3 regions of the Peribacillus sp. TE19612 genome follow, and region 1 is predicted to be linked to each of the others. Evidence: riboswitches for the same ligand, from Rfam matches in the RefSeq annotation. Region 1 holds a riboswitch; each other region holds the start of a gene.
What was found. Region 1 has a riboswitch for thiamine pyrophosphate ahead of ACZ9AO_RS20485 (ABC transporter substrate-binding protein). Riboswitches for the same ligand answer to the same signal wherever they lie in the genome.
Positions count from the first base shown of each region.

Region 2: linked by a shared signal. The riboswitch ahead of tenA (thiaminase II) and the one ahead of ACZ9AO_RS20485 (ABC transporter substrate-binding protein) in region 1 are both predicted to bind thiamine pyrophosphate.
Region 3: linked by a shared signal. The riboswitch ahead of thiC (phosphomethylpyrimidine synthase ThiC) and the one ahead of ACZ9AO_RS20485 (ABC transporter substrate-binding protein) in region 1 are both predicted to bind thiamine pyrophosphate.

Region 1 covers NZ_JBWCCL010000012.1:160,581-168,477, forward strand. Annotated here, with positions in the region: gene mbcS (acyl-CoA synthetase MbcS) at 1-304, shown strand, start outside; gene ACZ9AO_RS20470 (amidohydrolase) at 458-2,059, shown strand; gene rarD (EamA family transporter RarD) at 2,140-3,069, shown strand; gene ACZ9AO_RS20480 (protein-glutamine gamma-glutamyltransferase) at 3,164-3,991, opposite strand; TPP riboswitch at 4,304-4,413, shown strand; gene ACZ9AO_RS20485 (ABC transporter substrate-binding protein) at 4,547-5,542, shown strand; gene ACZ9AO_RS20490 (thiamine-binding protein) at 5,554-5,838, shown strand; gene ACZ9AO_RS20495 (ABC transporter permease) at 5,835-6,617, shown strand; gene ACZ9AO_RS20500 (ABC transporter ATP-binding protein) at 6,601-7,344, shown strand; gene ACZ9AO_RS20505 (TatD family hydrolase) at 7,363-7,897, shown strand, end outside.
Region 2 covers NZ_JBWCCL010000001.1:363,598-371,494, forward strand. Annotated here, with positions in the region: gene ACZ9AO_RS01725 (aldehyde dehydrogenase) at 1-1,081, shown strand, start outside; gene ACZ9AO_RS01730 (2-keto-4-pentenoate hydratase) at 1,099-1,881, shown strand; gene ACZ9AO_RS01735 (acetaldehyde dehydrogenase (acetylating)) at 1,897-2,778, shown strand; gene dmpG (4-hydroxy-2-oxovalerate aldolase) at 2,813-3,832, shown strand; gene ACZ9AO_RS01745 (2-keto-4-pentenoate hydratase) at 3,829-4,602, shown strand; gene ACZ9AO_RS01750 (MFS transporter) at 4,628-5,989, shown strand; TPP riboswitch at 6,338-6,469, shown strand; gene tenA (thiaminase II) at 6,605-7,288, shown strand; gene ACZ9AO_RS01760 (ECF transporter S component) at 7,304-7,882, shown strand.
Region 3 covers NZ_JBWCCL010000003.1:30,597-38,493, forward strand. Annotated here, with positions in the region: gene ACZ9AO_RS06070 (glycerophosphodiester phosphodiesterase) at 1-756, shown strand, start outside; gene ACZ9AO_RS06075 (zinc-dependent alcohol dehydrogenase) at 915-2,054, shown strand; gene ACZ9AO_RS06080 (hypothetical protein) at 2,378-2,830, shown strand; gene ACZ9AO_RS06085 (histidine phosphatase family protein) at 3,057-3,602, shown strand; gene ACZ9AO_RS06090 (HAD family hydrolase) at 3,754-4,542, shown strand; TPP riboswitch at 4,658-4,772, shown strand; gene thiC (phosphomethylpyrimidine synthase ThiC) at 4,908-6,689, shown strand; gene ACZ9AO_RS06100 (hypothetical protein) at 6,712-6,882, shown strand; partial or broken gene ACZ9AO_RS06105 (DUF3231 family protein) at 6,973-7,481, opposite strand; gene ACZ9AO_RS06110 (hypothetical protein) at 7,581-7,724, opposite strand.

The DNA of each region.
Region 1 (7,897 bases):
GATCGGACCGTTTGAAGTGGAAGATGCACTCGTTAAGCATCCATATGTTAAAGAGTGTGCCGTTATAGCAAGTCCTGATGAAATAAGGGGAAATGTGGTCAAGGCATATGTCGTCTTGATGGATGATATCGATCCGAACAGCCAGGACTTGATCAAGACGCTTCAATCGCATGTGAAAGAATTGACTGCTCCATATAAATATCCAAGGAAAATCGAATTTTTAGAAGAGCTGCCCAAAACGACATCAGGTAAAATCAAACGGGTGGATTTACGGAAAAGGGAAGAAGCACTTCTTAACAATTGATCGAAATGCATGACCGTCAGCCTCCAAGGCTGGCTTTTTTTTATTGACAGGGGCTTGGGTAAAAGCATAAATATGGGAATTCATGATATGAGATGGTACACTTACTGCATATCTGCACAGTAACAATCATTTAATAAGGAGTGTAAAGCCGGAATGGGAACGTTATGGTTCAATGGGTCGATTTATACGATGGTTAAAGAAAATGATCAAGTGGAGGCAGTCTTCACTGAAAAGGGGGTAATTGTTGATACCGGCAGCCTGGACCATTTGAAAAATGAACATGCCGGCAATATTTCCAGGGAAATCGACTTAAAAGGACAAACGATGCTGCCGGGATTAGTGGATAGTCACCTTCATTTGGTCGGACATGGTGAAAGGCTGCTTCGTCTAGACCTTTCTTTGATGGATAGCAGGGAGTCGATCATGGAATCCTTGAAGGAAAAGTGCTCAAAGACCCCGGCCGGAAAGTGGATCGTTGCCGAAGGGTGGAATGAAAATGAATGGCCGAGACCTGAATTGATATTACGGGATGAGCTTGACGCGATATCGGCAGATCATCCCATCGTATTGAAAAGGATCTGCCGTCATGCCTTGGTGGTCAATTCGCGCGCCCTTTTGGAAGCGGATATTAAAGAAGATATAAAAGAACCTTCAGGCGGGGTGATCTGCCGTTATCCTGACGGACATTTAAATGGATTATTTAAAGAAAGCCAGGCGCAGAACCTCATTTTAGATAGCCTTCCCGGCATTGATCAAGAGTATATCGAAAACGCGCTCACAGAGGCCATAGAAGACGCATATAAGCTAGGTTTGACTGGCGGGCATACCGAGGACCTCCATTACTACAATGGCTTCATGCCGACATATCAGGCGTTTAAATCGGTAATCGAGGACCGGGAAATGGCCTTTCGCGCCAACTTGCTCGTCCATCACGAAGCGTTTGAAGAAATGCTGGCAGCAGGCGGCGGCTATCAGAAAGGTACGCGATATATCAAATTCGACAGCATGAAGATCTTTACCGATGGCTCCTTAGGCGGACGCACAGCCCTGTTGAGCGAACCTTATGTAGATCAAAAGAATACCAATGGAGTCGCGATATTCACTGAAAACGAGCTTCAGGAATGGGTGAAAAAAGCAAGGGCTGGCGGAATGCCGATTGCTGTCCATGCGATTGGCGATCTCGCTTTTGAATACGTCTTGAATGCAATTGAAGCCCTCCCCCCGAAAAAGGGACAGAGGGACCGGCTCATCCATGCGCAGATTGTACGGCCGGAGCTTTTGGAGCGGGCGGCGAAGCTGCCGGTAATCTTTGATATCCAACCGGGGTTCGTTCCGTCCGATTTTCCGTGGGTGGAAGAAAAGGTGCCAGCCGATCTATTGGAATCCTCCTATGCCTGGAGAACCTATTTGAACTTGGGCATCATTTGTGCGGGAGGGTCGGATGCACCCATTGAACCATTAAATCCGATTTTGGGCATTCATGCAGCTGTCACAAGGATGAAAATCAACAGTGAGGACCGTACCGTATATGGTTTGTCTGAAAGGCTTTCCGTTTTCGAGGCTTTCGCATTGTATACCAAAGGGAGTGCTGCAGCAATCGGCCAGGAAAAACGCCGCGGTGTGATCAATAAAGGGTACGATGCCGATTTTACCGTGTTTAATCTGGATGTCTTTGCTGTTGCACAGGATGATCTCCTGAAAGCTGAGGCGGTCATGACGGTCATCGATGACAAAATCATGTATGATAAAAATTAACAGTTGCAAAAAAAGAAAGGGAAATACAAAATTGTTAGATGGAATTAGATAAAGGAATGTAAATGGAAAGAAGGCTTGTTATGAAAGTGGATCAACAAAAAGAAGGGGCGATTTATGCAGCCCTTTCATACATGATGTGGGGAGTTGTGCCGGTTTACTGGAAGTTCCTTCAGGGAGTCGGTGCAATAGAAATTTTAGCTCAGAGGGTATTATGGTCTTTCGTGTTCATGCTGGTTTTATTGATGTTCATGAAAAAATGGCAGGCGTTTCTAGATTATGTCAAAAAGATAATGGGAAATCCGAAACTCTTTACGGCATTGCTAACGGCGTCCCTGCTTGTTACAGCTAATTGGGGAGTGTTCATATGGGCCGTTAACTCAGGACGGATCCTCGACACGAGCCTTGGATATTATATCAATCCGCTCGTCAGTGTACTATTGGGAGTGATAGTCTTAAAAGAAAAATTGAGCGGGGCCCAAATCATTTCATTCCTGCTTGCAGGAATCGGAGTCTTGATCCTTGGCATTCATTTCGGCACGATCCCGTGGATCTCTCTTGTTTTGGCCATGACCTTTGGATTATACGGTCTGGCAAAAAAAATGATCAAGGCCGAATCGGCAATCGGGCTGACGCTTGAAACGATGATGGTAACGCCTCTGGCCCTAGGTTACCTGATTTACTTGATGAACAGGTCGGAAATGCAATTCTTTACAGACGGGAGCACAAGCTTGCTGTTGGTGGGCGGCGGGATTGCCACGGCATTGCCTCTTTTATATTTTGCAAAAGGGGCGGAGAAGATCCCGTTATCGATGCTTGGCATTTTTCAGTATATTGCTCCGACCTTATCTTTATTGATCGGGGTATTCGTCTATCATGAAAGTTTCACCAAAGCACATCTTTTAGCCTTTTTGTTCATATGGTCAGCTTTGGCTGTTTATACACTATCCATAACGAAATGGGGACAGGCAAGTGCCCGCAGGTTCAAAGGCAAAGGGAATATTGGTGCGTGAAAAGAAAAAAATGCTTGGGGAGATTTCTGCCCAAGCATTTTTTTTATGTCGTTACTCAATAAAACGGTTTTATGGCATAGGCGAAATGCCAGGGTCATGAAAGGTATATCTTCGAACCTATTTCAGAAACAATACAATTGGAAAGGCAGGCAGGACTGTTATCGGGATTGGCACGGGGGGAATTCAGTTGGAATTGTCTATAGAAAGAACTATCCAGGAAAATGATATGCGTTGTCAGGAATGCTGATATGGTGGCGTACGGCTTTCTATTGCTATTTAATTCATTGATGATTCCCTGTGCAGTGGTAATCCCGATCCCGTGACCATAAAAGAGGTTATTCCCTAATAATATGGCATTTTCACCTTGCCATTCAGGGGTTGCCAAGTCGTGATCAGGGTTTTTGAAGTAAACGCAATCACCTGGTAAATAGTCCCTTCCCTGGTGAACGATGAGAGCCATATTCCTTGGAGGGCGCCAGTCATATAAAAATAGGTCTGAAAAAAGATAGTCGAAATTCCTGGGGCCGATTAAATCCAAAATCGCCTTTAAAAATGTGACGACTATTGCTGTCCCGCATTCGAAGGCATAAAGCCCTCCATTCATGAAAATGTCAACGAGCGCAGCATGAGGGAGAATCCCTGGCTGAAGGGTGAATGTGCCATCCTTTGAAAGGTGCCAATAACGTTGATTGGATTGAGACTCCTCAAGTGTGGAAAATTCCGGCCCGCTTTTATCCAACGCAATAGCTGCCTCTATGACCCGGTTCCTCAGCTGTATCTCGAAATTAAAATCCCCAAAGTTCCGGTATTCAAAAACGTTAGAATCTTCCGCCAAGCATTGAAGAGTTTCAAGCGATTTGGCAGAGGCTGTACCTGGTTGGATTTGACTGACATCTAACCATTTGTGATTAATCTTTATCATGACATATCCACCTTTTGCTTATGAAATTAAGGGTTTAATAAACCAGTAAACAAAAATGTCTACACGTAATGCTCATTATATGAATGCTTGCAAAGAAATGACTATTTGGAACGTGTCCGCCACCGTTGCAGCCAAGAATGATTGGAACGGAAAGAGGCAGAATTATTTTGCTTTCAATGATTTTCGTTCCAAAAGATGTTTTGCAAGACATCCTGAAGTGCAAGGAATACCTTTCCAATTAGAGAGTAGAAGCAAATTAGTATTCCTTTTTCCCTATGAATTGATATAATGAGAGAGAAAAGTTCATATGTGCGAGAAATGTAGGGGGGCCAGTACTGCTGGCTGAGATTGCATCCATTAGATGCTGACTCTTTGAACCTGATCTGGGTGATGCCAGCGGAGGGAACATATTATGACTGATTTTCTGTTTTGTATGTTAACGTCCGAATTCATCTTCGGGCGTTTTTTGCTTTTTTATCTAGTATTTGAATAGCCCTGGAGCCCCATCATGGTTCCGGCATATGAATCTTATAAGATGTGTAGGAGGATAATGACTTGAATAAATTCTTACCACTGTTAACTTCGTTCTTCCTTTTAGCTGGATGCGGAGCAGGCGGAACTAATGAAAAAGAAGAAGCATCTAAAAATGAAGAATTAAAAAAGGTATCGGTCGTGCTCGATTGGACACCGAATACAAACCATACAGGATTGTATGTAGCCAAGGAAAAAGGTTATTTTAAAGAACAAGGTCTTGATGTGGAGATTATCATGCCAGGTGAAGCGGGAGCTGATAAGCTTGTCGCTTCAGGGAAATCTGAATTTGGCGTGAGCTACCAGGAGGGCATAACGCAGGCCCGCGTGCAGGGCGTGCCGATTGTTTCGGTAGCTGCCGTCATCCAGCATAATACCTCGGGGTTCGCTTCCCCTGAGGCAAAGGACATTACGACTCCCAAGGATTTTGAAGGGAAGACTTATGGTGGCTGGGGATCTCCGGTTGAAAAGGCCATTATTGATTCACTCATGAAAAAGGAAAATGCGGATGTAAATGAAGTGGACATAGTCAATACAGGAGACATGGATTTTTTCACTTCGGTTAAAAGGGATATAGATTTTGCCTGGATTTATTATGGTTGGACAGGCATAGAGGCTGAGTTGCGAAATGAAAAGCTTAATATGGTGTACTTAACCGAATACTCTGATAAGCTTGATTACTATACGCCTGTTTTGACTACAAATGAAAAGATGATAAAAGAAGATCCCGAGACTGTTAAAGCATTCGTTCATGCAGCTTCGAAAGGGTACCAGTTTGCGATTAAGAATCCTGATGATGCAGCAGATATGTTAATTGAGTCTGCACCGGATCTTGATCCAGAACTAGTGAAGAAAAGCCAGGAGTGGCTTGCAGCCAAGTATCAGGATGATGCTCCGCGATGGGGTGAACAAAAGCTTGAAATTTGGAAGAATTACAGTGAGTGGATGACTGAAAATAAGCTTCTTGAAGGTGATTTCGATCCTGAAAAGGCATTTACCAATGAATTTTTACCAAATTAGGAGGAAATACAATGGCCAATTCATTAATTAGTATACAAATTATTCCTAAAGGGGAAAATGTCATCCCTATGGTCGATGAAGCAATCAAGATCATTGAAGAATCAGGTGTCAAGTATGAGGTTCACCCGCTTGAAACGACAATGGAGGGGGAGCTTTCCGAACTTTTTGCCGTGATAGAAAAAATGAATGTAAGAATGATTGAAATAGGATCGCCGAATGTCATTTCCCAAGTGAAAATATTATATCAGCCAAGCGGGATTACGATGGATACGTTAACGGAGAAATATCGGGCATGATCGGAAGGGGAATTTGGAAGAAGGGGGCTCCCTTCTTTCTTTTATTATTGTTGCTGATTGTATGGGAGTCAGTGACAGTCTTATTGAAAGTTGAAGAATGGCTGCTTCCCGCTCCATCGGCCATTTTCATTGAAGGAATTGAGTCGTCCCGCAATCTTTACGGACACCTTATATCCACAACCGAGCTTGCGTTGTCGGGATTTTTTATTGGAAGCTGCATCGGCTTATTGATCGCGGCAATCCTACACCTATTTCCAGGTGTGAAGGACGCGGTTTATCCTCTGCTCATACTATCACAAAATATACCTATCATTGTTTTGGCGCCGCTTTTGGTGATCTGGTTTGGCTTTGGCATGCTGCCTAAGTTAATCGTGATTTCACTTGTATGTTTTTTTCCGGTTGCGGTCGCATCATTGGACGGTTTTCGCCAGACACCATACGAGCTTAAGCATTATTTCAAGATGATGGGAGCGGGGAAAAACCAGTTATTTTGGAAGCTGGAACTTCCTCACTCGATCCCGTTCATTTTCTCCGGCCTGAAAATTTCGGCTACCTATAGTGTAATGGGGGCTGTTATTTCGGAATGGCTTGGGGCAAAATCGGGGATTGGTGTTTATATGACTCTCGCTTCTTCAGCGTTCAGGACAGATCGGGTGTTTGTAGCCATTTTCATCATTATGGGAATGAGCCTGATCTTTTTTGGAATCATCACTTTCCTGGAGAAATACTTGGTTTCTTGGAAGAGAAAGGAGGGCGAAAAGGATGAAGCTGGAAATTAAAGACGTCTCCTATGCTTTCGATGGTAAGCAGAATATATTGGAGAATATGAATTTCCATGTGAATGATGGGGAATTTGTCACGATCCTTGGGCCATCGGGAAGCGGTAAAAGTACATTGTTCCACTTGATCGGCGGGATTTTGAAGCCTGATCATGGCATCATTTCATTGGATGGTAAAAAGATAAATGGCCTAAAGGGACATATCAGCTATATGCCTCAGCAGCCTTCCCTTTTACCTTGGAGAACGGTATTGGAAAATGTTTTGCTTGGAAGTGAACTTGCTGGGACCAGAGATAAAGAAAAGGCAAAAACCCTTTTGATGAAAGCTGGTTTAGAAGAATACGATAAAGCATATCCGCATGAATTATCTGGAGGCATGAAGCAAAGGGCCGCATTCATTCGGAGTATCTTAAGTCCACAGGACTTGATGTGCCTGGACGAACCCTTTTCTGCCTTGGATGAACTGACAAGATTGCAAATGCAACAATGGCTGTTGTCGGTTTGGGAAGAAAATCGGAGGTCGGTGCTTTTTGTCACTCACAGCATAGATGAAGCGGTTTTCCTATCAGATAGAATTTATGTGTTATCAGCAAAACCGGCTGCTGTCATCAAAGAAGTGAAAGTTCCATTTTCAAGGCCAAGAAGAGAAGAACAGCTTCTTAGTGATGAATTTATTCATTTGAAGAGAGAATTATATGCAGCACTCAAGCCAACTTTCAATACTTAAGTAAGGAGGCGATACCATTTGAGAATCATCGACAGCCATATCCATTTGGATAAGTATGATATTGTTAAGCGGAAGCAGATCCTGAAAGACATGGAAAAGGTTCAGTTGGAATCCTTGCTGACTGTTTCCATGAATTTGGCTTCTTCGATTAACAATTATCAGCTTTCACTTAAAGATTCACGAATTATGCCTGCCTTTGGTTTTCATCCAGAGCAGCCCCTCCCGAGTGATGAAGAAGTGAATGAATTATTGAGCTGGATGCGGGAACATCGTCACAATATGGTTGCGATAGGCGAGGTTGGGCTGCCCTATTACTTAAGGCAGGAAAACCCCAATATTGATAACTCAGCATATATAGTGATACTGGAGAGGTTCCTGACCTTAGCTAAAGAGATTGAAAAGCCGGTTATCCTTCATGCCGTCCATGACGATGCACCTATTGTTTGCGACCTTTTGGACAAGCATCAAATCACAAGGGCACACTTTCATTGGTTTAAAGGGGATATCCGGACAGTTGAAAGAATGGCCAAAAAGGGCTACCGCATTTCGATTA
Region 2 (7,897 bases), on a different contig from region 1:
ACTTGGTAATGAATCCTTCAACCAGAACAACATTGCACTTCATTATTCTATTAGGCGGCCGGTAGGAGTGGTAGGGATGATTAATCCTTGGAATTTACCATTGTTATTATTGACTTGGAAATTGGCACCATGCCTGGCAGCCGGCAATACAGCGGTTATGAAACCAGCTGAACTCACTCCGATGACAGCGACGAAGTTAATGGAGATTTGTAAGGGAGCGGGAGTTCCCGATGGCGTTGTCAATCTTGTGCATGGATATGGTGTAAATTCAGCAGGAGCTGCTCTAAGTGAACATCCGGATGTCGATGCGATAACATTCACTGGGGAAACAAAAACGGGAACGGCGATCATGAAGGCTGCCGCGCCCACGTTGAAAAAAATCTCTTTTGAATTGGGTGGGAAAAATCCGAACATCGTGTTTGCAGACTCGAATCTTGATGAAGTAATCGAAACGACATTGAAATCAAGCTTCATGAACCAAGGTGAAGTTTGTTTATGTGGATCACGAATCTATGTTCAGCAAGGATTGTATGACGAATTCCTTGAAAAGATGGTTGCCCGAACAAAAAAATTAAAAGTCGGGGACCCGTTTGATTCCGAAACGGAAGTAGGGGCTGTAATAGGAAAAGAACATTTTAAAAAAGTGATGACATACATTGATCTGGCGAAAGAAGAAGGAGCGAGAATATTAACTGGAGGAAGAAGGGCAGGACAGTTTGAAAAAGGATTTTTCATTGAACCGACGATCATTGCCGGAGTTACGCGTGAATCCCGTTGTGTACGGGAAGAAATTTTTGGTCCTGTGGTAACGGTCATGCCTTTCGAAACGGAAGAAGAAGTATTGGAGCATGCTAATGACACTCATTACGGACTGGGGGCAACGATCTGGACCAATGATTTAAGGAGAGCTCATCGAGTCGCTTCTAAAATAGAAGCAGGCATTATCTGGGTGAATACCTGGTATTTGCGTGATTTGCGCACACCTTTTGGCGGCATGAAGCACAGCGGCATCGGCCGCGAAGGCGGATCGCATAGTTTCGAATTTTACAGTGAATTGTCAAACGTCACGATTAAACTATAAAAAAGGAGGAAAGCAACATGAACGTTAGTATTACAGATTGGTCTGCCAGGTTTTTAAAAGCGGAAAAAACAGGAATGGGAATTTCAGCCCCTACAAGTGAAATTCCGGATTTGGATGTGGAGGATGCTTACCAAATTCAGCTTGAAACTATTCGAAGGAAAACCCAGGCCGGTCTGTTAGTATCAGGTAAGAAGATAGGCTTGACTTCAAAGGCTATGCAGGAGGTTCTGGGAGTGGATGAACCGGATTATGGACATTTACTTGATGCGATGAAAATGGAAAATGATGGATGTATTTCGAGTTTGCGGTTAATCCAGCCAAAAGTGGAGGCAGAAGTAGCTTTCATATTAAGGAAAGATTTACATGGCCCCAATATTACGGTTGATGATGTAATCGAGGCCACTGATTATGTGGTTGCTTCGATCGAAGTGGTTGATAGCCGGGTGAAGGACTGGGAGATTAAACTTTCGGACACTGTGGCGGATAATGCATCATCCGGCTTATATATTCTGGGAGATAACAAAATTCACTTAAGTGAAATCGACCTCCCTTCCATTCAAATGAGTCTATATAAAAATGGCGAATTCATTAACCAAGGAACAGGTGAAGCGGTACTTGGAAATCCAGCAACGTGCGTAGCATGGCTAGCAAACAAACTGCATCGGTTTAAAGGTTCTTTGAATGCAGGAGAAGTCATTTTATCAGGTGCATTATCAGCAGCGATCGAAGCGAAACCGGGTGACCGGTTTACTGCTGACTTTGGAGAAAAACTTGGTAGGGTATCGGTTAATTTTGAGTGAAAGGAGCCAGCGGCCTTGAAAAAACTAAAAGTAGGCATTATTGGATCAGGTAATATCGGAACGGACTTAATGATGAAGATTCATCGGTCGGATGTTCTGGAAATGTCGGTAATGATTGGTATCGACAAGGAATCAGAGGGTTTGGAGATGGCTAGGATGCATGGACATCATGTCATTGACAATGGCATGGATGGTTTTTTGGAAAGGCCGGAGCTTGCAGACATTTTATTCGATGCCACATCTGCGAAGGCGCATGTTTTTCACTGCAAAGCCTTGGAAAAGATGAACAAGAAGTTGATAGACTTGACTCCGGCCGCAATCGGACCGTTTGTCGTTCCTTCCGTGAATTTAACAGAAAATTTGAATGAGGCGGTTGTTAACATGATTACATGCGGCGGTCAGGCGACAATCCCCATCGTTCATGCGATCAGTCAAGTGGCACAGGTCGAATATGCCGAAATCATAGCGACAATTTCCAGCAGAAGTGCCGGTCCTGGAACTCGGGCTAATATTGATGAGTTCACCCAAACGACGGCAAGGGCCCTGGAAAAGGTGGGGGGAGCGGCAAAGGGAAAGGCCATTATTCTGCTGAATCCGGCCGAACCGCCACTCATCATGAGGGATACCATACATTGTCTGCTTCAATCAGATTCCTTTGATGTGAAAGCGATAACAACGTCCATAAAAAAGATGGCGAAAAAGGTTTCTGAATATGTTCCAGGATACCGCCTGAAGACAGAGCCGATATTTGATGGGAAACAAATAACAGTCCTTCTGGAAGTGGAAGGGTTAGGGGATTTTCTTCCCGTATATGCTGGTAATTTGGATATAATGACCGCTTCAGCTGTAAAAGTTGGGGAAGAAATCGTTAAAAGCCAATTCAAACAATATGTTTGAAAAAGATAATCGGAACTGTAAAGGTGGGGTTGAATTGCATAAAGATATATTGGTTACTGAAGTTGCATTGCGGGATGGCAGCCATGTAGTGGCACATCAATTCACCATTGATCAAGTAAAGAACATGACTGGGAAACTTAGTGCTGCAGGTGTCCCTTATATTGAAGTGTCGCACGGAGATGGCTTGGGCGGATCATCGCTACAATATGGTTTTTCAAAAGTGAATGATATTGAATTGGTGGAAGCCGCTGTTGAAGCTGCAGGCGAATCCGTTATTTCAGTACTTTTAATCCCTGGTATAGGGACGATCGACCAATTAAGAGAAGCCGCTCAAGTGGGGGCGAAAATGGCGCGGATTGCAACCCACGTAACGGAAGCGGACGTCTCAAAGCAACATCTGGAAGCTGCAAAACATCTCGGTATGGAAGCAATTGGGTTTTTAATGATGTCTCACATGGCATCACCGGAAAAACTACTTGAGCAAGCCACTTTAATGGAATCCTATGGAGCGGATGCTGTGTATGTTGTTGATTCCGCAGGTTCTTTTTTGCCCAAAGACGTGAGGACGCGGGTCCGGTTATTAAGATCAAAGCTGAATATCGATATTGGTTTTCATGCTCACAATAACTTATCACTCGCTGTGGCAAATTCACTTGTTGCAATTGAAGAAGGGGCGAATAGAATCGATGGCAGCATCCGTTGTCTCGGTGCAGGTGCTGGTAATACCCAGACGGAAGTGCTTGTTGCCGTTCTGGATAGGATGGGTATCCGTACCGGAATTAACTTATATAAAATGCTTGATCTTTCTGAGGAAGTTGGAAATGCAATCATGCTCAATCCACAGGAAATAACAGACTCGAGTTTAATCATGGGTTATAGTGGCGTGTACTCCAGCTTTTTATTGCATGCAAATAAAGCGGCGAAAAAGTATGGAGTTGACGCCCGGGATATTTTGATGGAGCTTGGTCGACAAAAAGTGGTTGGTGGTCAGGAAGATACCATAATTGAAGTAGCTGAGCAAATGGCGTTTCAGAAAGAAGGGACTTTAAGATGAAACTAGATCAACTGGCAAAACGGGTAGTCGAATCTCAGAAAAACGGTCGTGAGATGGATAAGCTTACATTATCCAATCCTGATCTTACTGTAAATCAAGCATATGAAATTCAGAAGTTGAGCATAAATGAGACGCTCACTGATGATAACAGATTCATCGGGTGGAAGATGGGCTTGACGAGCAAAGCCAAACAACAGCAAGTTGGGGTGGAGGAAGCGATATATGGCAGGTTGACATCTGCCATGGAACTAACTAAACCAGTATTAAAAGTTGGGGAACTCATCCATCCGCGAGTGGAACCTGAATTTGCTTTTTTATTCAAGGACGAACTGAAAGGTGCAAATATAACCGAGAAAGATGTCTGGCCGGCTGTGGAATGTGTATTTCTCGCTCTTGAAGTTATTGACAGTCGCTATAAAAATTTTTCTTTTACACTTACCGATGTAGTGGCGGATAACGCATCCTCCGCCAAACTCCTGCTAAGCAATCAAGCTTATTCTCCGTATCACACGGACTGGTCCCAAGTAGAAGTTACGCTATATCAAAATGGTGAAATACAAAAGAGGGGACTTGGAGAGGCTGTACTCGATCACCCGATTCATTCGATTGTGGAACTGGTAAAAATGATTAGCCGTGAAGGACTTTCCATTCAGGCTGGAATGATTGTTTTGGTAGGCGGAATAACAGATGCCGTTTCCATACAGGCAAACGATGAAATAATGGCAGATTACGGTGAACTGGGGAAACTGACATTACATGTTATAGCATGAAATATGGCAAAAAGGAGGTAATATATTGCGTGAGGTCAATGCTTCGGAAGTGGTAGGTAATAGTAAATTTGGCCGTTTTCATTTAATGGTCTTCTTGTGGTGTTTGTTCGCCATTACCTTCGATGGATTTGATATAGCCATGTACGGAGTAGGTTTGCCATTGATGATGGAGGAATGGAACTTGACGCCAGTCGAAGCTGGCGGAATAGCAAGTTATTCATTGTTCGGAATGATGGTAGGAGCACTCATTTTTGCACCTTTGGCGGATAAAATAGGGAGAAAAAAAGTGCTGGCCATTTGTATAGGTATATTCAGCGTTTTTACATTGCTTTCAAGTTTTGCCCCGAATCCTGCCTTTTTCTCGGTTATGCGATTTATAGCAGCCTTGGGAATGGGAGGATTAATGCCAAATGTCATCTCCTTAATGGCGGAATACTCACCCAAAAAGAATAAGGTGCTCATTGTAACCGCTATGTACTGCGGTTATTCCATCGGAAGCATACTTGCTTCTTTAATTGGAATGTATGTAATGGAACAACTGAGTTGGAGGGTTTTGTATTGGATAGGGGCGCTTCCCTTACTGGCACTGCCATTCTTCATGAAGCAATTTCCTGAATCGCTTTCGTATTATGTTATTCGAAAACAAGGAGCAAAGATTGCTGGAATCCTGAATCGCATTGATCCAGACGGCGACTATAAAGAGTCGGACGATTATGAGTTTGCCAAAGTCCAAGAAAGGGCAAAGGGCTTTCCAGTCAAGAAACTCTTTGAAAATAAGCGTACGCTTAGCACATTTGCGTTTTGGGTAGCCGCCTTTAATTGTTTACTAATGGTATACGGACTCAATACATGGTTACCCAAAATCATGCAGCAGTCGGGATACGGCCTTACATCCAGTTTATCTTTCAATCTTATATCAGGAATAGGACAAATTGGCGGATCGATAATTGGCGGGTACTTAGTTGGGAAAATAGGCCATAGAAGAGTACTTGTATCCCTCTGTGCCATAGGTACGGTCTGTTTTGTCATATTAGGATTGACCTCTAATCCAATAGCATTATATATTCTGATCGCTTTTGGAGGAGCCTGTACAGTCGGCACGATGAATTTAGCCAATACGTATATATCCGAATATTATCCGCGGGAGATAAGGACTACCGGGATAGGCTGGGCCTTGGCTTTTGGTAGAATTGGAGCCATTGTTGCCCCAACATTAATAGGATTGCTGCTGGCTGCAAACTATTCGCCGCAAAATGCATTCATGGCCTTCACCGTTCCGAGCATAATGGCTGCCTTGGCGTTACTCGTTGTGAAAGAGAGGTATGGCAGCTATGATAAACTACAGCTTGAGGGAAATATAAAACTAAAAGCAACGTCGAATATATAATATTGTTTTTTAGTAGATGGCCTATATGTCAGCGGACAGTCATGCAACTGTTCTCTGACATATAGGCCATTTTTTAGAGAATAAAAGAATTCACGAGTAAAATGGCTAAATTCACGAGTAAACCGGCCAAACTCACGAGTAAAACAGTTAAATTCACGAGTAAACAAGTAGAATTCACGAGTGAATTCTGTAATGAAACCCATGGATTAAAGTGCCGTTAAACGCCGGGTAAATGGGGGTTATGCAAGATTGAAAGTTTAGTAACCCTAAATCAAGAAAACTTTTCTAATACGTTTGACAATTGGATTTATCGTGTTAATATAAAGGCAAATGAATTTAATATACAATTTGTACCACTAGGGGTGCTTTATAGGTAAAAGTTGATTTTTTACCGACAAAAGCTGAGATTGAAGTATGACTTTAAGACCCTTAGAACCTGATCTGGTTTATACCAGCGTAGGGAAGTGGGGTCTGGAACTATACATTTCTGTATTATTTCTTGTACAACCACTTTCTTTACGTTTAAGAAAGTGGTTTTTTGTTTGCAAAAAAAGGGGTGATAAGTGTTTTTTTCTGTAACGTTCAATGAAAAAATACAATTTGGAGGTAATGGACATGAAGTTTTCAGAGGAAATCCGTAAGGAAGTTGATCACATTTGGGAAGCTAGTTTTAATCATCCGTTTGTAGCAGGAATAGGAGATGGCACATTGCCATTGGAGTGTTTCCGTTTTTATGTCATGCAAGATGCCTATTATTTATCTCATTTTGCTAGAGTTCAAGCCTTAGGGGCAGTCAAAGCTACAGATTTACATACAACAAGCAGGCTTGCCGGCCATGCACAAGGAACATATGAAGCGGAGTTGAAGCTTCATGAGAATTTTTCCGAGAGATTAGGCATCACAAAAGAAGAACGGGAAGATTTCAAGCCTGCCCCGACTGCCTATGCTTATACTTCCCATATGTATCGTGCGGCTTATTCGGGACATTTAGGAGATGTTATTGCAGCTATCTTGCCGTGTTACTGGCTGTATTATGAGATAGGTGAAAAGCTGCAAGGGTGCATGCCCGAAGAGCCAATTTATCAAGAATGGATAGCGGCTTACGGAGGAGAGTGGTTCCGCACTTTGGTGGAAGAACAAATTGCGAGGCTGGATGAGATTGCTGAAAAAGTAACTGAAGAAGATAAGGCGAGAATGAAAGAGCATTTTATTCTCAGCAGCCAATATGAATACTCATTTTGGGAAATGGCTTATCGTTTAGAGACATGGCCCGTTCATAAGGGAACATTAGAAGTATAAAAGGAGAATGAAACAATGAAAAAAGGATTGAAATTAACGGATATATTAGTCACGATCGTGATTGCGGTAGCATTTGGAATCGTTTATATCCTTTGGGGTTCGATTTATTATTCCGTTAAACCTTTAGGATTACATCTGGATCAACTTATTTATGGAATGTGGTTTATAGCTGGCCCTGTCGCCTTTTTCATTTTACGGAAACCGGGTGTGGCACTTTTGGCGGAGATAGCTGCAGCTTCCGGGGAATTCTTTCTAGGCTCCCCATGGGGGCTGACTGTACTGTTATATGGGGTGGTCCAAGGTTTGTTCGCGGAACTGGTGTTCATGGGGTTCAAATATAAAAAATTCAATATGCCGGTGGCCGTTTTAGCTGCGATGGCTTCCTGCCTGGCATCAGTTATCATGGATTTTGCATACGGGGAAATAGGTGCGCTTTCTACTTGGAATCTATCGTTATTCATGATAGCGAGGTTTGTGGGTTCCATATTCTTTGCAGGTGTGACCGCTTATTATCTAGTTAAAGTCCTGGAAGCAACAGGGGTAACTAATCTTGTGCGTCCGGTTTCCAATAAAGATTATGCAGAACTTGATTAAAAGAAGAGGTTGAGG
Region 3 (7,897 bases), on a different contig from region 1:
ACCATTCCCGCTTATCAAATGGGAGAACAAATGAAAGGCGACTACATAGAAATCGATCTTCAAATGACCAAGGATGGTAGATTGGTAGCAATGCATGATGAAAAAGTGGATCGTACAACGAATGGTACTGGCCTTGTGAAGGATTTAACGCTGGCAGAAATCAAGAAACTGGACGCCGGTACTTGGTTCAATGAAAAATATCCGCAATTGGCAAAAGAGGTATATGAAGGGTTAAAGGTTCCTACTCTTGAAGAAGTCTTTAAGAAGTTTGGAAAGAAGGCCAATTACTATATCGAAACAAAGTCCCCTGATGTGTATCCAGGAATGGAAGAAGAACTCCTGCAGGTTCTGGAAGAATATAAAATGGTGGATTCGAAGGGCCGTACAAAGAATGTATTAATACAATCGTTCAGTAAAGAAAGCCTTATGAAGGTTCATGACTTGAATCCAAAGTTACCTCTTGTGCAACTTTTTTCTTACAAGACCCAAGCAACCATTTCCGATGAAGAATTGGAATCCATAAAGGAATATGCAGTTGGCGTTGGCCCGAACTTCAGTAAAGTTGACGGACAATATGTGAAGATGGTTCGAAACCATGACCTCCAATTCCATCCATATACAGTAAATGAAAGAGCCGATATGAAAAAGGCGCTTGAATGGGGTGCAACGGGGCTGTTTACGAATTATCCCGATGTGTTCAACGAGGTACTAAGTGAGTATAAGCACAAAGATAATGGAAATAAAGTTACTAAATAAATGGTTTCAAATGTGAGTTCCGGTTTCCGGGGCTTTTTTTTGTCATCCTGGTGCAGCATAATGGGCGATTAATTCTTGGGGAAATTAGATGTCCATAGGCTTAGTGGTCTTTCGGATGGGTATATAAAATAAATCAAGAATATTTTAGGAGGTAGATTATGAAGGCTGTAACTTTTCAAGGAGCAAAAGATATACAAGTAAAACAAGTTGAAGATCCGAAACTTCAGCAAAAGGATGATATCATCGTCCGGGTGACTTCAACAGCTATATGCGGGTCCGACCTCCATATATATCAGGGTGCTTTGCCGACGCATAAAGATTATGTCATTGGCCATGAACCGATGGGCATCGTCGAAGAAGTGGGTCCGGAAGTGACAAAGGTGAAAAAAGGGGACAGGGTTGTCCTGCCTTTCAACATTTCTTGCGGGCACTGTTATTATTGTGAACATGATATGGAGAGTCAATGTGATAATTCCAACCCTAATGAAGCGGTGGATACAGGCGGGTACTTTGGTTTTACGGAACGATATGGGAACTATCCAGGCGGGCAGGCAGAATATTTAAGGGTACCATATGGAAACTTCATGCCGTTTGTCATCCCAGAGTCATGTGAACTAGAAGATGAGGCGCTTTTGTTCATGTCCGATGTGCTGCCTACCGCATATTGGAGTGTAGAGAACGCTGGCGTCAATAAAGATGATACGGTAGCGGTATTGGGCTGTGGGCCGATTGGCTTGATGGCTCAGAAGTTCGCTTGGATGAAAGGAGCAAAAAGGGTCATTGCCATCGATAATCTTCCTTATCGACTCAATAAGGCTAAACAGATGAATAAGGTAGAGGCGTATAACTTCGATCAGTATAACGATATGGGCAGCTACATTAAGGAAATCACTTCTGGCGGGGCCGATGTAGTCATAGATTGTGTGGGAATGGATGGCAAGAAATCGACGTTCGAGGCGATTGAGCAAAAGCTGAAACTTCAGGGCGGAACGTTAAGTGCGATCGAGATTGCCCTTAACGCCGTACGTAAATTCGGCACGATCCAATTGACTGGCGTATACGGATCGAAATATAATATGTTCCCATTAGGCAATTTATTTGAGCGGAACATTAACCTGAAAATGGGACAAGCACCGGTCATTCACTACATGCCCAAGCTTTTTGATAAAATCACGGCTGGAGAGTTCGATCCTACGGAAATCATATCCCATAAAGTCCCTCTCGAAAAAGCGAGTGAGGCTTATCAAATCTTTAACGATCATGAAGATGAATGTATTAAAGTGGTGCTAAAGCCATAATGTGAAGCTATAAAAATCCAATGCCCCTGAGCTGCATTGGATTTTTTAGTTAAGTTCGTAAATAGATAAAAGTGTATGGTGCATGATCGATAAACGTATAAATGACGCGGGATAAATGCTCATCATACCCGTGAACTGAGGAAATCAGGGGTACACTGTTTTTTTTACTATGATGCTTTTAAAGGGGATTCCGGGAATGTGACGATTGACCCTTCCGATGATGAAGGAGAGATGCATTGCCAAGTGAACTTGAATAAGGGTTTTGGGTAATGAAATGGAGGATTTATATTATATAATGATAGTGACAAAAGGAGGATGTTCAGATGGTATATAACTCGGCAGCAGAACTTTGTGAAGGGTTTGGTTATCCGCCCGTTCACGTTAAATTGACGATAGAGATCATCGATAAGAGATTGGGACCTGTAAAGGCAGAAGCGGAGATTGCCATCAAGCCTGTTAAGGCAAAGGGATATCTGGAAGTATTGGTGGAAGAATTGGAATCAGAGCATATCTTTGCCGATGAAAATGGCAGTATCTATGGCAGCTTCGGCATCGATCAAAGCATCCAGATATATGATGAAGTCCTGACTACCATTCCGTTCGAAGAGATAATGGGAAATGAAAATTGGAAAGAGACAGTTAAGGAATCCATCACTGTGGATAAGCTGAGGGAACAACTGGGGAAATCTCTCAATGATTATCAATTCAGTGATTTGAGCGGAAAATATAAATTCAGGAAAAGATGTACGATAACAGAACTACAATTCATAGATTAAACGATAAATGGAGAATGCGAAATGCGTTCTCTTTTTTCGGTGCTATCATAATTAAACGCTGGATCTTTAAGAATTTTTAAACATATACACAGTGTCAAGGAGAGTTCAGTAAGGTTTTAATGGTTTCAACATACTTTTTTTTATAGTTTTACATAGGATAATATATTGATAAGGGCTTTTTACAAGAAAAAGAAACGTATATTTTAAAAGATAAAAAGGAGAATATATGAAAATTGGTTTGGTACGGCATTTTAAGGTGGCACATGAATTTCCTACTGGGAAATCTGTGACGGCGGATGATATGAAGCAATGGTTTGTGGACTATGATGCAGCGGATATTATTTATGGAACGACTTTATTTGGCGTGGAGGAATGGCAGGAATGTTATTGCAGTGATATGTCGAGAGCCGTCAAGACAGCGGAACACATCTTTCCAGGCACAGTTCACCGGATGGAGGAGCTGCGGGAAATACCTTCTCCCCCTCTGAGAGGAAGGATTAAGCTGCCGTTCATCCTTTGGGCCATCTGGATTCGCTGCTGCTCGGTGATCAACAAGCAGACAAGGGCGGAAATTAAGATTGCAGAGCAAAGGATCAATAATGTATTGGATGAAGTCTTTGCAAAGGGGGAAAGGAATGTTCTGATCGTGAGTCATGCCGCCCTCATGGTATATATGAGGAAAGAGCTGATCCGACGGGGGTTCACCGGTCCAAAGTTCAAGATTGCCAGTAATGGAAAATTGTATGTATTTGAAAGCGGAAAAGGGAAATGAATATATGGTTCCCCACCGGAAAAGGTAAGCCATTTTGCGAAGAAAGAGGCATGCATTTTCCGAATAGTTATTCTTTTTTTATTGGTTGTGGTTTATTATTGTAATAGTGTAATTTTTACGAATTCAATATTGGGAAAGAGGGGTGGACATTTTGCTGAAGGCAGTTTTTTTTGATTTAGATGATACATTACTATGGGATCAGAAAAGTGTAAAAGAGGCTTTTGTGGCCACATGTGAAGTTGCCAAGGAGAAATATGGTCTGAATGTCGACGAGTTTGAAGAAGCGGTGCGGAAGGAAGCGCGTGATCTTTATTCTTCTTACGATACATATGCATTCACTCAAATGATCGGAATCAATCCATTTGAGGGACTATGGGGGAATTTTCAGGATGATCATGATGAATTCCGGAAGATGGCCGGGATTGTACCGGCTTATCGGAAAGAAGCGTGGACGAGGGGCTTGAAGGCATTAGGGATCGATGACCCGGAATTTGGGCTTGAACTGGCAGAACGTTTCCCGGCCGAAAGACGCAAAAAGCCATTTATCTATGAAGAAACATTCCGTGTTCTGGATGAATTAAAAGGGAAGTACAAATTGCTATTGCTAACGAACGGATCTCCTGAACTGCAAAATACCAAACTTGAAATAACGCCTGAACTGGTTCCTTATTTCGACCAAATCGTGATTTCAGGTGCATTTGGTCGAGGTAAACCGGATGCCTCCATTTTTGAGCATGCTTTGCAAATCATGGAGCTTGATAAGGATGAAGTATTGATGGTCGGCGATAATTTAATGACCGATATCCTTGGAGCATCACGGGTAGGTATAAAGTCGGTTTGGATAAATCGCCATGATAAGAAACGGAATGAAGTGCTTCCAACCTATGAAATCACGCATTTAGAGGAGCTTTTCCCTATCCTTGAGAGCCTGGGGAATTAATTGGCGGTCCTCCTCCAAATAACAAATTTTGGAGAGTTGCAATAAAATATTAGGTCTTTCAAATTATTTACAGAATGAAAAGGGTGAGATATAGTTACCCTGTAATCAATTAAATTATTCAGACTAGGGGTGTCCAATAAAAGTTGGGCTGAGAGAGAAGCGCTTAAGCTTCTTAACCCTCAGGACCTGATCTGGTTCATACCAGCGTGGGGAAGTTAGAATCTACTAAACGATGACATTTCAATTGGTCATTTCTGTAGTCATACTAACGTTAGCCGGGTCTTAAATATGAGACCTGGCTTTTTCGTGCGAAATGGATTGGATTTTGTCCTTTTTAAATGAACTTAAAAAGGAGAAATGAAATCATGAAGAGTAATTCAGTAAATGACATGAACGTTTCAATTATGTCCAGTTTTGCCGGGAGTAAAAAAGTGTATGTTGAGGGATCTAGACCCGATATTAAAGTACCTATGCGTGAAATTGAGCTAAGTCCGACGACAGGGGCATTCGGTGAAGAGGAGAATCCGCCTTTACGTGTATATGATACAAGCGGCTTCTATACGGATTCAGAATATCCGATTGATATTCATAAAGGCCTTGCCCCGATTAGACGCAGCTGGGTTCTGGAACGGGAAGATGTTGAAGAGTATGAAGGGCGTGAAATAAAGCCCGAAGATAACGGATATAGAAAAGTGGAGTCACAATCCAATGCCGAAGTTTTTCCGGGATTGAAAAGAAAACCATTGCGTGCGGTGAAAGGAAAAAACGTAACCCAGCTCCATTATGCCCGCAAAGGGATCATTACTCCAGAAATGGAGTTCATTTCGATCAGGGAAAATGTAGCCCCTGAGTTTGTAAGGGAAGAGGTAGCTAGCGGGCGGGCAATCATTCCGGCAAATATTAACCATCCTGAAAGTGAGCCCATGATCATCGGACGTAATTTTCACGTGAAGATAAATGCGAATATAGGAAATTCAGCTGTCAGTTCATCGATCGAAGCTGAAGTGGAGAAAATGACTTGGGCCACACGATGGGGTGCAGACAACATAATGGATCTTTCCACAGGAAAGAATATTCACACGACGCGGGAATGGATTATCAGGAATTCACCTGTGCCGGTTGGGACGGTTCCGATATATCAAGCATTGGAAAAAGTGAATGGGGTCGCGGAAGATTTAAATTGGGAAGTTTTCCGGGATACATTAATCGAGCAGGCTGAGCAAGGTGTCGATTACTTCACCATACACGCTGGTGTACTTTTGCGATACATCCCCATGACAGCAAAGCGAGTTACGGGTATTGTTTCCCGGGGAGGCTCCATCATGGCACAATGGTGCTTGGCCCACCACCAAGAAAGTTTTCTCTATACACACTTTGAAGAGATTTGTGAAATCATGAAGACGTATGATGTTTCTTTCTCATTAGGTGACGGTCTCCGTCCGGGATCCATTGCAGATGCAAACGATGAGGCACAATTTGCGGAATTGGAAACACTTGGGGAATTGACGAAGATTGCTTGGAAGCACGACGTTCAAGTCATGGTGGAGGGACCCGGTCACGTACCGATGCATTTGATTAAAGAAAATATGGATAAGCAGCTGGAAGTCTGTCAAGAAGCACCATTCTATACCCTGGGACCATTGACGACGGATATAGCTCCTGGATACGACCATATCACTTCTGCGATTGGTGCTGCCATGATTGGATGGTTTGGAACGGCCATGCTTTGCTATGTGACACCGAAAGAGCATTTGGGACTTCCGAATAAAGAGGATGTTCGGGTAGGGGTCATTACTTATAAAATTGCAGCACACGCAGCTGATCTTGCAAAAGGCCATCCGCAGGCAAGAAAACGGGATGATGCCCTTTCGAAGGCTAGATTCGAATTCCGTTGGAGAGATCAATTCAATCTTTCCCTTGATCCTGAAAGGGCGGTTGAATATCACGATGAAACTCTTCCGGCAGAAGGGGCCAAAACAGCCCATTTCTGTTCAATGTGCGGACCGAAATTCTGCAGTATGAGAATCTCTCAGGACATCCGTGATTTGGCGAAGGAAAAGGGTCTGGGTTTTGAGTCGGTAATCGATGAAGGGCTTAAAGAAAAAGCGAATGAATTTAGGAAAACGGATGGGGAAATCTATCAATGATTCCGACGAGAGGGAGAATTCGATGAATCGGGTAATCCAGATAAAAGTTGAAATGAAACGGTTGGAAACTCAATTGGAGCAGCTGAAAAGGGAGCTGAACATTTTTCGGGAGAATTGTAACCATGAATTTGTGAAAAATGATTATAGTCAACAATGTACAAAGTGCCATTTGATCGAAAGTCTGCAATGGTAATGATTCCATAATCGTCCTTATGGAATGACTCCCTTAATCATGTTGGACATTCGATCACAAAACATGATTAAGGGGATCTTTCATTACTATTTACATACTTGTTTTATTAATATGAAGAGGAGGAGGGACAAGCCATCCTTTTTCCTTATTCAATCTAAGGAAGTCAGCACCCAATGCAGCTTTGTTGGTATGGAATTGCGCAAACATCTGTGCAATATCCTCGCGGATGCATTGACCCATCATTTGGCTATAAGCAACTAATCCTGCATTAATATCGATTGATACTGAAGCGGAGATTTCAGGATCTTGAAGACGTGCCCCGACGGGAATATCCTCCAAATTAGCTTTAGGCCTTTCAGGAGGTGAGGGAGGCAGTCCTACGTTATTTTCTTTTAATAACGATTCAAGTTGGTCATGTTCCTGTTTTCCTTGATTGATAACTTCAACAAGCAATTTATGCAGGTCCTTGTCGCCAGTATTTTAAGCATGGTTTGATGACAGGCAATCAACCCTTTTGTATTGGTTAGAAATGCCCATGTTCCAAATACCTCTCCGTAATGCATAGGCTCATCTTTCGGATTTCCGCTTAAAATTCCCATAACCATCCTCCTTGAAATTCATTAACGCATTTAAGTTACCCTGAATTCATCCAAGCATGCATCGTTGATGTTTGGGAAAGGTTAGAGGGCTTTTAATGCTTACCCTTTTATTCCTTGCAGCCATTCTTGATAACATTCATCACAGAGCATTTCATTTCTATCCGTGTCAGTAACTTGAAATGTTACGACATGGATTTTTTTTTCTTCCGTGACATCACTACAATAGAAGCATTGATGTGTCATTGGAAATCCTCCCAAACATATAAAGTGTTTATAGTTTAAAACGCCACGTTTTTTTTATACAAAAAACATGATGTAGCAGCTTATTGGTCATCTTGGAAGAGTTTTGATTGAATAATCCAGTTGGGGTTTAACATACTAAACGTGTTCGCATCATTGATAAAACGAGGAGGGAA